2 regions of the Pseudoalteromonas sp. AOP31-A2-14 genome follow, and region 2 is predicted to be linked to the other one. Evidence: predicted binding sites of a transcription regulator. Region 2 holds the regulator's gene; the other holds the start of a gene.
The links. Region 2 encodes sigma-54, which starts transcription at its own class of promoters, with help from an activator protein. Its sites were predicted from a motif close to GTTGGCACGNNNNTNGNNT; they were not measured.
Positions count from the first base shown of each region.

Region 1 (4,556 bases), 2.5 Mb from region 2:
AAAACCACAAAGCTTGTTGCAATAAGTATAGTTGTTAATAGAGAAGATACTCTTTTACTGATCATTTAAGCCCCTAGTATAAACATGTGTATAGGTGTAAATATAAATTAATAACCCCCTAAATTTAACATGTTTATAAAAAAATAGTCAGTTAATTTAAGAAGCCACGGTTTTGTTATCACTCACTAACCAACAGACCAAGGCTATCAGTATTAATGGCCACGCAAAGGCACTTAAACCAAATAAAATGGCGAATAAACAAATTAAAGCTAGTAGTGCAAATACACCAACAATACCAAGGCTTATCAATACTGCCCCGGCTACTATTGAAATAACTGCAAACAGCGCACCAAATACTTCCATGCCCGCCCAGCTTAAGTCAGCAATCCATAAAGGGACTTGCCATATATCAAAAGCACTCAGTTCAAAAGGGCTAACAAAGTAAAGAAGCGCCATGAAAAAAAGCAGAGCTGTTATGGTGGTTTTCATTAGAAACTCCTAAGATGCGCGTTCGTCTAAGCAAAAATGGGCTATTAAATAACCGACACCAATTAGCACAGGTAATTGAATTAATAAAATAACACTGACAATTCTGGTAGCCCAAACAGGTAATTCAAAGCGTCTTGCTAAACCACTGCACACACCAAATATTTTTTTATTAGCTGGATTTTTTGACCACTTTTGATGATGTTGATAGGTATTCATAATGCCTCCTAAGCGAGTTCTTGTCGTTTACTTTTAAGTGCCTGCAACTCTTGCTCAAGTGCAGAGTTTTTAACGAGTTCATCTATCTGCTCAGCCGTATTATGGGCACTATTACTACCCGTTAAGTCGTAAGCATCAACTTGTGACTCAATTGACTCAACGCGCCTTTCTATAATTTCAAAACGCGCGAGTGCATCTGCTACTTTATCGCTATGTAACTGCTGCTTAACTTTTACGCGCGCCTGAAGTACTTGCTCTTTACGCAGATAACTCAGCTGCTTTGCTTTTGCTTCAGTTAACTTATTTTGTAAACGCTGGCAGTCGGCGGTTAATTTTTCTATTGATTCAGCGACGTTAGTAAGCTCAACTTGCTGATTTTGGATTTGAGTAGTAGTACGCTGCTTTTCAAGTAATGCCGCTTTAGCTAAATCATCGCGGTTTTTAAGCAGTGCTTTTTCAGCTTTAACCTGCCAAGCATCGCTATTTAATTGCTTAGCTGCTAGCTCACGTTTAAGTTGTTTTTCTTGCATTAAAAAAGTAGCGGCTGTCGCACGACACTCAACAAGAGCATCTTGCATTTGCTGGATCAGTAAGTTTAATAATTTTTCTGGATCTTCCGCTTTATCTAAAGCCGCTGAAATATTCGATTGAATAATATCGTTAACGCGATTAATAACACCCATTTGATTCTCCTGTTGATTATCTTTTACAACTAAGAGATTCCAATTCTTATGCCAAGTTACATAGCTAGCATTTTACATATTTAAAATCAATACCTTGGCGATTAAAACTCATAAATTTAGTGACTGTAAGCTGAATGTAAAAATGCTAATTTGACTAAAAAATTAACTTTTTCACTAAATTTTAGGATCAAAAAAAGCCACTTAATAGCAGCTTTTTAGGCAGATTACGGATTACCTACTCGGGCACAAAACTAAGCGCTTTATCCATTACCGATAAATCAGCTTGCTTACCATGACCATTTTCAGACAAATGACGCCTAAATCCTCGTGCACCCGGTTGACCCTGAAATATTCCCAGCATATGGCGGGCAATATGCCAAAAGTTAGCACCTTGGCGCATTTCATCTTCAATATAATCATACATAGCGCGCACAACATCATGGCGTGAAAGTATAAATGGGCTATCACCATAAATTTTTTCATCTACTTCGCTTAAGATAAATGGATTGCTATAAGCTTCACGACCAATCATAACGCCATCTATTTGATTAAGATGCGTTAAACTATCAGCAATTGTTTTAACACCACCATTAATGCTTAAATCTAGTTGCGGGTAATCTTTTTTAAGCTGATAAACACGCGGATAATCAAGCGGCGGGACATCGCGGTTTTCTTTTGGGCTTAACCCACTGAGCCATGCTTTACGGGCATGAATAATAAAGTCATTACAACCCACTTTATGGCTTGCTTCAATCAGCGCACACAAAAACTCATAAGAGTCTTGTTCGTCAATTCCAATACGGGTTTTAACTGTTACCGGAATATCTACCTCAGCCTTCATCGCAGCTACACATTCAGCAACAAGTGCAGGTTCGCCCATTAAGCAGGCGCCAAAGCGGCCTTTTTTCACGCGATCTGATGGGCAACCTACATTTAAGTTTATTTCATCATAGTCACGCTCAGCGGCAAGCTTAGCGCATTTGGCTAAATCATCAGGATCAGAGCCACCTAACTGTAAAGCAACAGGGTTTTCGTGGTGGTTAAAATGTAAATAATCACCGCGACCAAATAAAATAGCACCAGTTGTTATCATTTCTGTGTAAAGCACCGTATGTTTTGTCATTTTACGGTGAAAAGTGCGACAGTGACGGTCTGTCCAATCAAGCATTGGAGCCACACTAAAGCGACGAAAGCTTTGATTTAAAGGAGCTTTATTTTGAGTTAAGGTCTTACCATTCATAAAAATTATTCCAAATTGCCTTACTGGGCACACTTAATTAATCGCGGGGTTTTTAAAAACGTAATTGCTTTTAAAAGTATAAAAATCAAGCGGCGGATTATATACCCAAACCACCTCAAGATGCGAGTTTCAGTTGGAATTAAAAGCGATTTAGGCAAGGCATTGATTGCAAGTAATAGTGGTTCTATTATTAAAATCAATAACGCAGTATAAATCGCTTTAAACCAACCTATTGGGCGTTTCACAGGCACTTACTCTCATCGTTGCTACTTCTTAAAAGGGACTGCCATTGTTGCAAAGTAACGCCTTGATATTAAGCCCCTGCGAAACGCTGAATTCTGCATCTTGAGGTGGCTTGGGTATAAATCAGCTAACCACGTATAACATTGAAGGAGGAAGGTATCTTATTAGGTAGGTCTTAACATTGGCTGCACTTTTGCAAGGAGCGCTATATCATGCTCATCACAAAAGCGAATTAAATAATGCCAAATATCTTAAGGCTTATTCATACTTTGCCAGCTGCTGCGCAGGCTGTTGGCAAAACTGACAAACTTTTCTTTAATGGTACGTTTTATTTTAATTTCAACTGAGCCTAATATCACCTCGCCTTCGATGGTAATCGTCGGACCTTGACGTTTATTAAGCGAGACCGATTTGTTTTCAACACTGCCTATAATACTAAATATTTTTGATACAACATTAACGTGTTCAGGTACATAAATTTCGTCGCTGCCTAATACGCAACGCACATGAATAGTGACGTGTTGGTGTTCAAAAATAGCATCCGTAAAATCAAGCTCAATAGAGCCCAACACGTTAGTTAGGTAAATATGCTTGGGCACTAACCACTGGCCGCTACGTTCGTTAGAACCTAAGATACTACGTAGCTGTAGGGTTTCTTCTGTGCTGTTGTGGCTATAGTTTGGCGTAAATTGCGCATGCTTTTCGCTATGGTAGTTTTTATCTACTTTTAGTTCTAAATCACTGACTAAACCAATCAGTGCTTCATTATTGCTAGCCTCCATGGCTTTATCTAAGCGTCGCTCAAATGCATCAGCAGAGATCACTGCATGGCTGTAGTTATAGATCAGCTGGTCTATCACTTCTTCTCGCACTTGTTCGATGGGACGATCTGCTAATTTTACGCTCATGGTTATTCCTTATATATTTTTAACAAACTAGAAAGCAATACTCACGCCACTTTTTTTACTAATAATATCAGCTAATTATATTTAAATGTAATTATAATCATTAGTTATATTAACGATAGATTAATAAAAAATGCTATTTTATAGTCAATTCTACATTAGCTGAATAAATTACTTGTCCGTCTGTAAATAATTACCAAAGATATTATTCACTGTTAAAGTTAAACCGTAACCTACTGATTATTAATAATTATAATCTTGGCATGCTATTCGCTTAGATATAACTGTCTTTAATCAGAAGGAGAGAGATTATGAAAACATTTAATAAGTCTATGATCGCCGCATTAGTTCTAGGTACAACAGCTATGGGTGCAAATGCTAGTAATTGGGAAAATGAAAGTAAAGATGCGTGGATTGATGGTAAAGCAGAAACCGTTCTGCTAATGAATACCAACTTAAATAATTTTGACATCAATACAGATGTTAAAAACGGCGAAGTCGTTTTAACGGGTAAAGTAAATAACGACCTTGATAAAGAATTGGCTGAAGAGCTAGTGTTAAGCCTTGAAGGCGTTAGTGATATTGATAATCAACTTACCGTGGTTAAAGACGCTAAAACAGCAAATTCTGCGATGGATAAAGAGATGGACGACTCAGAAAGTGATTTAACAGATGCTAAAATTAGCACGGTGATCACTACTCGTTACTTATTTACCTCAGAAGTGGGTGGCACTGACATTGATGTCGATACCGACAATGGTGTAGTAACACTTAATGGTT
Region 1 is NZ_JBQSXI010000001.1:2,936,005-2,940,560, forward strand. It holds gene ACT3S9_RS13605 (copper chaperone PCu(A)C) at 1-65, opposite strand, end outside; gene ACT3S9_RS13610 (hypothetical protein) at 157-489, opposite strand; gene ACT3S9_RS13615 (PspC domain-containing protein) at 499-705, opposite strand; gene ACT3S9_RS13620 (PspA/IM30 family protein) at 714-1,388, opposite strand; gene dusA (tRNA dihydrouridine(20/20a) synthase DusA) at 1,624-2,628, opposite strand; gene ACT3S9_RS13630 (LiaF domain-containing protein) at 3,123-3,779, opposite strand; gene ACT3S9_RS13635 (BON domain-containing protein) at 4,088-4,556, shown strand, end outside.
Region 1: the regulator sigma-54 is predicted to act here: its motif matches at 1,426-1,444, upstream of ACT3S9_RS13620 (PspA/IM30 family protein).

Region 2 (4,556 bases):
ATATTATGACCAATAAACTAACTAAAATACTATTACCAAGCCTATTCATCGCTTTTTCAACAATCGCAGCCACGCCGCCTGCAGATCAAGTATCAATTAGTGCCGATAAGCAGCAAGCACAACTTAAAGAAAATGTGGGGATTTTTGAAAAAAATGTCGAAGTAATTCATGGTAATCGTCATATTACAGCCGATCGCCTTGAGGTTCATAAACGCGGCGATTTAGGCGAAAATAAACAATTGTTAATCGCAACAGGCAAGCCTGCCTACTTTGAAGAAAAGCAAACCGATGGCACTGTAATGAGCGCCAGCGCCAATGAAGTACGTTACGACGTAGCAAAACGCTTTTTGACCCTAGTTGGTGATGCTAAAGTGACTCAGGCAGGACAAGAAATTAATGCTAAAAGCATCACCTACGATATGCAGCAACAGCTTATTAGCGCCGAAAAAGATGAAAACTCTGACGACCGAGTACACACCATTTTAGTGCCTATAAACAGCAAAAAAGATAACGAAAAAGGCCAACCATGAGCACTTTAAAAGCAGAATTTTTAGCAAAAAGCTATAAAGGCCGCGAAGTCGTAAAAAATGTCGGTCTTGAAGTCAGTGCAGGTAGTATTGTTGGCTTACTTGGCCCAAATGGTGCGGGTAAAACCACCACTTTTTATATGATTGTTGGTTTAGTTCCAAGTGATAAAGGGCGTATTACTATTGATGAGCAAGACATAACGCTACTACCAATGCACAGCCGCGCACGCTTAGGAATTGGCTATTTACCACAAGAATCATCAATTTTTCGTAAACTCACCGTTTACCAAAATTTAATGGCAATTTTAGAAACTCGTAAAGAACTAAAAAAGACTGAACGCGAAGAGGTACTAAATGAATTACTTGACGAACTAAGTATTCAACACATTCGTGATAGCCAAGGCATGGCATTGTCTGGTGGTGAACGCCGCCGGGTAGAAATAGCTCGCGCATTAGCAGCCAATCCTAAATTTATTCTTTTAGATGAGCCTTTTGCTGGTGTTGACCCTATTTCAGTGTTAGATATAAAGAAGATTATTGAACACCTTAAAAACCGAGGTATAGGCGTACTTATTACTGATCACAATGTACGAGAAACCCTTGATGTTTGTGAAAAAGCCTACATTGTTTCTCATGGGGAGCTAATTGCATCTGGCACTCCTGAAAACGTATTAAATAATAAAACAGTGCGCGATGTTTACCTAGGTGAACAGTTTAGACTCTAAATCGACTAGCATCTGCTAGTATTAATTATGACAACATTTTAAAAAGGATTGTTAGAGATACATGAGGCAATCATTACAGCTGCGCATGGGCCAGCAACTTACAATGACACCACAGCTGCAACAAGCGATACGCCTGCTGCAACTTAGTACATTGGATCTCCAGCAAGAAATACAAGAAGCGCTAGATAGCAACCCATTACTTGAGGTTGAAGAACAAAATTTTAGTGACGAAAATGCTGGTAAAAATGAACAAAAGCAAGATACAGATGATGTCACGGTTAGCGCTTCGCCAGACGAAACCTCAAGCGAATACGAACAAGAAAGCTCAGAAGCATTAACTAAAGAAACCGTGAGTGACGAAATGGCAATGGACGTTACGTGGGATGAGTACATGAGTGCAGCCCCTAATTCGTCATCAGGGCCAATGCCTGAAGATGAATCTATTTATCAAGGTGCATCAACAGAAACACTGCACGAATATTTAATGTGGCAACTACAGTTAACGCCATTTAGTCCCACTGATGAGGCGATCGCTTTAGCTATTGTTGAAGGCATCGATGAATCAGGTATTTTAACCGTTAGTTGTGAAGACTTATTAGAAAGCTTGAATCAAGGCGGCGAAGAAGAAATAGAACTTGATGAAATACAAGCTGTGTTAAAGAGAATTCAACTTTTTGACCCAATCGGCATCGGCGCACGCAGCTTACCTGAATGCCTATGTATTCAACTAAATCAATTTGATCCCGCAACCCCTTGGATTAGCGAGACAAAAAAGGTTCTAACTGATCATATCGATTTATTAGCCAGTCGTGATTACCGTACTTTAATGAAAAAGACTAAGCTTAAAGAAGACGAGCTTAAAGAGGTTATGACGCTCATTCACAGTCTCAATCCCAAGCCGGCTGATACCATTGTGCGTGAAGAATCTGAGTACGTTATTCCTGATGTGTCAGTGAAGAAAATAAAAGGCCGCTGGATAGTTGAGCTTAACCCCGACAGCATGCCAAAAATTCGTGTAAACAGCCAGTATGCGGCAATGTCTCGCTCTGTTAAATCAAGCAGTGACAGCCAGTTCATTCGCTCTCATCTGCAAGAAGCCAAATGGTTTATTAAAAGCTTAGAAAGCCGTAACGATACTTTATTAAAAGTAACTAACTGCATTGTGCAGCAACAACAAGGTTTTTTTGAACATGGACCCGAAGCTATGCGCCCAATGGTTTTAAATGATGTAGCTGAAATGGTGGAAATGCATGAGTCAACAATTTCGCGAGTAACTACGCAAAAATATATGCATACTCCACGCGGTATTTTTGAGTTGAAATACTTTTTTTCAAGTCATGTAAGCACCGAAAATGGGGGGGAATGCTCATCAACAGCTATTCGTGCTCTGATCAAAAAGCTAGTCAGCGCAGAAAACTCAGCGAAACCGTTGAGTGATAGCAAAATAGCAGATATATTGGCAGAGCAAGGAATAAAAGTGGCTAGACGCACCATTGCAAAATACCGCGAGTCGCTTGCTATTCCACCATCGAACCAAAGAAAAAGTTTGATTTAAGGCGTTAACACACAGAAGGAAAATGCTTATGCAATTAAATTTAACGGGTCGCCATGTAGATATTACTGATTCATTAAGAGACTATGTAAATAGTAAATTTGCGAAGCTAGAAAGGCACTTTGATCATATAAACAATGTGCATGTCATTCTTGATGTAGTAAAACTAAAGCAAAAAGCAGAAGCCACTTTACATGTCAGTGGCGCGGAGTTGTTCGCTTCGACACAGCACCAAGACATGTACGCCGCGATTGACGGACTTATAAATAAACTAGACCGCCAAGTAATCAAACACAAAGAGAAGATTGCTCGACATTAATCCTATGAAATTAAGCTCACTTACTTGTCAGGACTGCAGTAAAGCTGCGGTCCTTTTTAATAGCAAAAAACGCATTATTGAATTCATAAGCCAGCTAGCCCACGAGCAGTTACCGCATTTAGTCCAGCAAGATATACTTAATGCGCTGTTGACTCGCGAAAAGTTGGGGAGTACAGGTATAGGTAAAGGTATTGCTATTCCTCATGGCCGAATGAATGGTATTGATAGTCCTTTAGCGCTTGTGCTAGTGAGTAAATCACCCATTAATTTTGATGCTATCGATAATCGCCCTGTTGATATATTTGTCGCACTCATCGTCCCTGACGGTGATAGTGAGCTGCACTTAAAGACGCTAGCCGCCATTGCTGATAAACTAAACAATAAAGAGTTTTGCAAACAATTACGTAGCGCAAAAACGGACCAAGATTTATTTAATGTAATTGATGCACAATAAAGGAGACTAGTAATGGAGTTAATTATCGTCAGCGGCCGCTCAGGCTCAGGGAAGTCCGTTGCGCTACGAGTATTAGAAGACTTAGACTATTACTGCGTAGATAATATTCCAGTTAACCTATTACCGTCTCTAGTACGAAGTGTATCAGACAATTACGACAAAATAGCTGTTAGCATCGACGTTAGAAACCTGCCTAAAGAACAAAAAGAATTTAACGATATACTCGAATACCTACCTGGATTTGCAAAACCAACTTTATTTTATTTAGACAGCGACGAGCAAACACTGATAAAACGTTTTTCTGAGACTCGTCGCCTGCATCCATTATCGATTGACTCTTTACCGCTTGATTTAGCGATAAAACAAGAAAAAATATTGCTGGATGTACTGATCACTCATGCTGATTTTATTATTGATACCACCGATTTAAGTGTCCACCAGCTGGCTGAATCAATTCGTGAAAAAATTCTCGGCAAAAAAGACAAAAAATTAATCATAACTTTTGAATCATTTGGCTTTAAACATGGAATTCCTAAACAAGCTGATTACGTATTTGACGCACGATTTTTACCAAACCCACATTGGGAACTTGAGTTAAAGCCACTGACAGGACTTGATCAACCAGTAAAGGATTATTTAGCAAGTCACAGTATAGTGCAAAAGTTCACCTGGCAAATTCAAACCTTTGTACAAACATGGCTGCCTCATTTAGAGCGTAATAATCGTAGCTATTTAACTATTGCTATTGGTTGCACAGGTGGCCAGCATCGTTCAGTCTATTTAGCGCAAACCATTGGTGAAAGTTTTGCAATGTCTCACTCAAATGTGAAAATTCGCCACCGTGAACAAGAAATATAAATACCAAGGTAGCCACAATTAATGTATGCAGAAGATACTTTTTTAATTAAAAACAAGTTAGGCCTACATGCTCGTGCTGCTAGCGTTCTTGCACAATTAGCAGTGCAATTTGATGCCACCA
Region 2 is NZ_JBQSXI010000001.1:458,346-462,901, reverse strand. It holds gene lptC (LPS export ABC transporter periplasmic protein LptC) at 1-16, shown strand, start outside; gene lptA (lipopolysaccharide transport periplasmic protein LptA) at 6-530, shown strand; gene lptB (LPS export ABC transporter ATP-binding protein) at 527-1,252, shown strand; gene ACT3S9_RS02120 (RNA polymerase factor sigma-54) at 1,314-2,807, shown strand; gene hpf (ribosome hibernation promoting factor) at 2,836-3,123, shown strand; gene ACT3S9_RS02110 (PTS sugar transporter subunit IIA) at 3,128-3,577, shown strand; gene rapZ (RNase adapter RapZ) at 3,590-4,435, shown strand; gene ACT3S9_RS02100 (HPr family phosphocarrier protein) at 4,457-4,556, shown strand, end outside.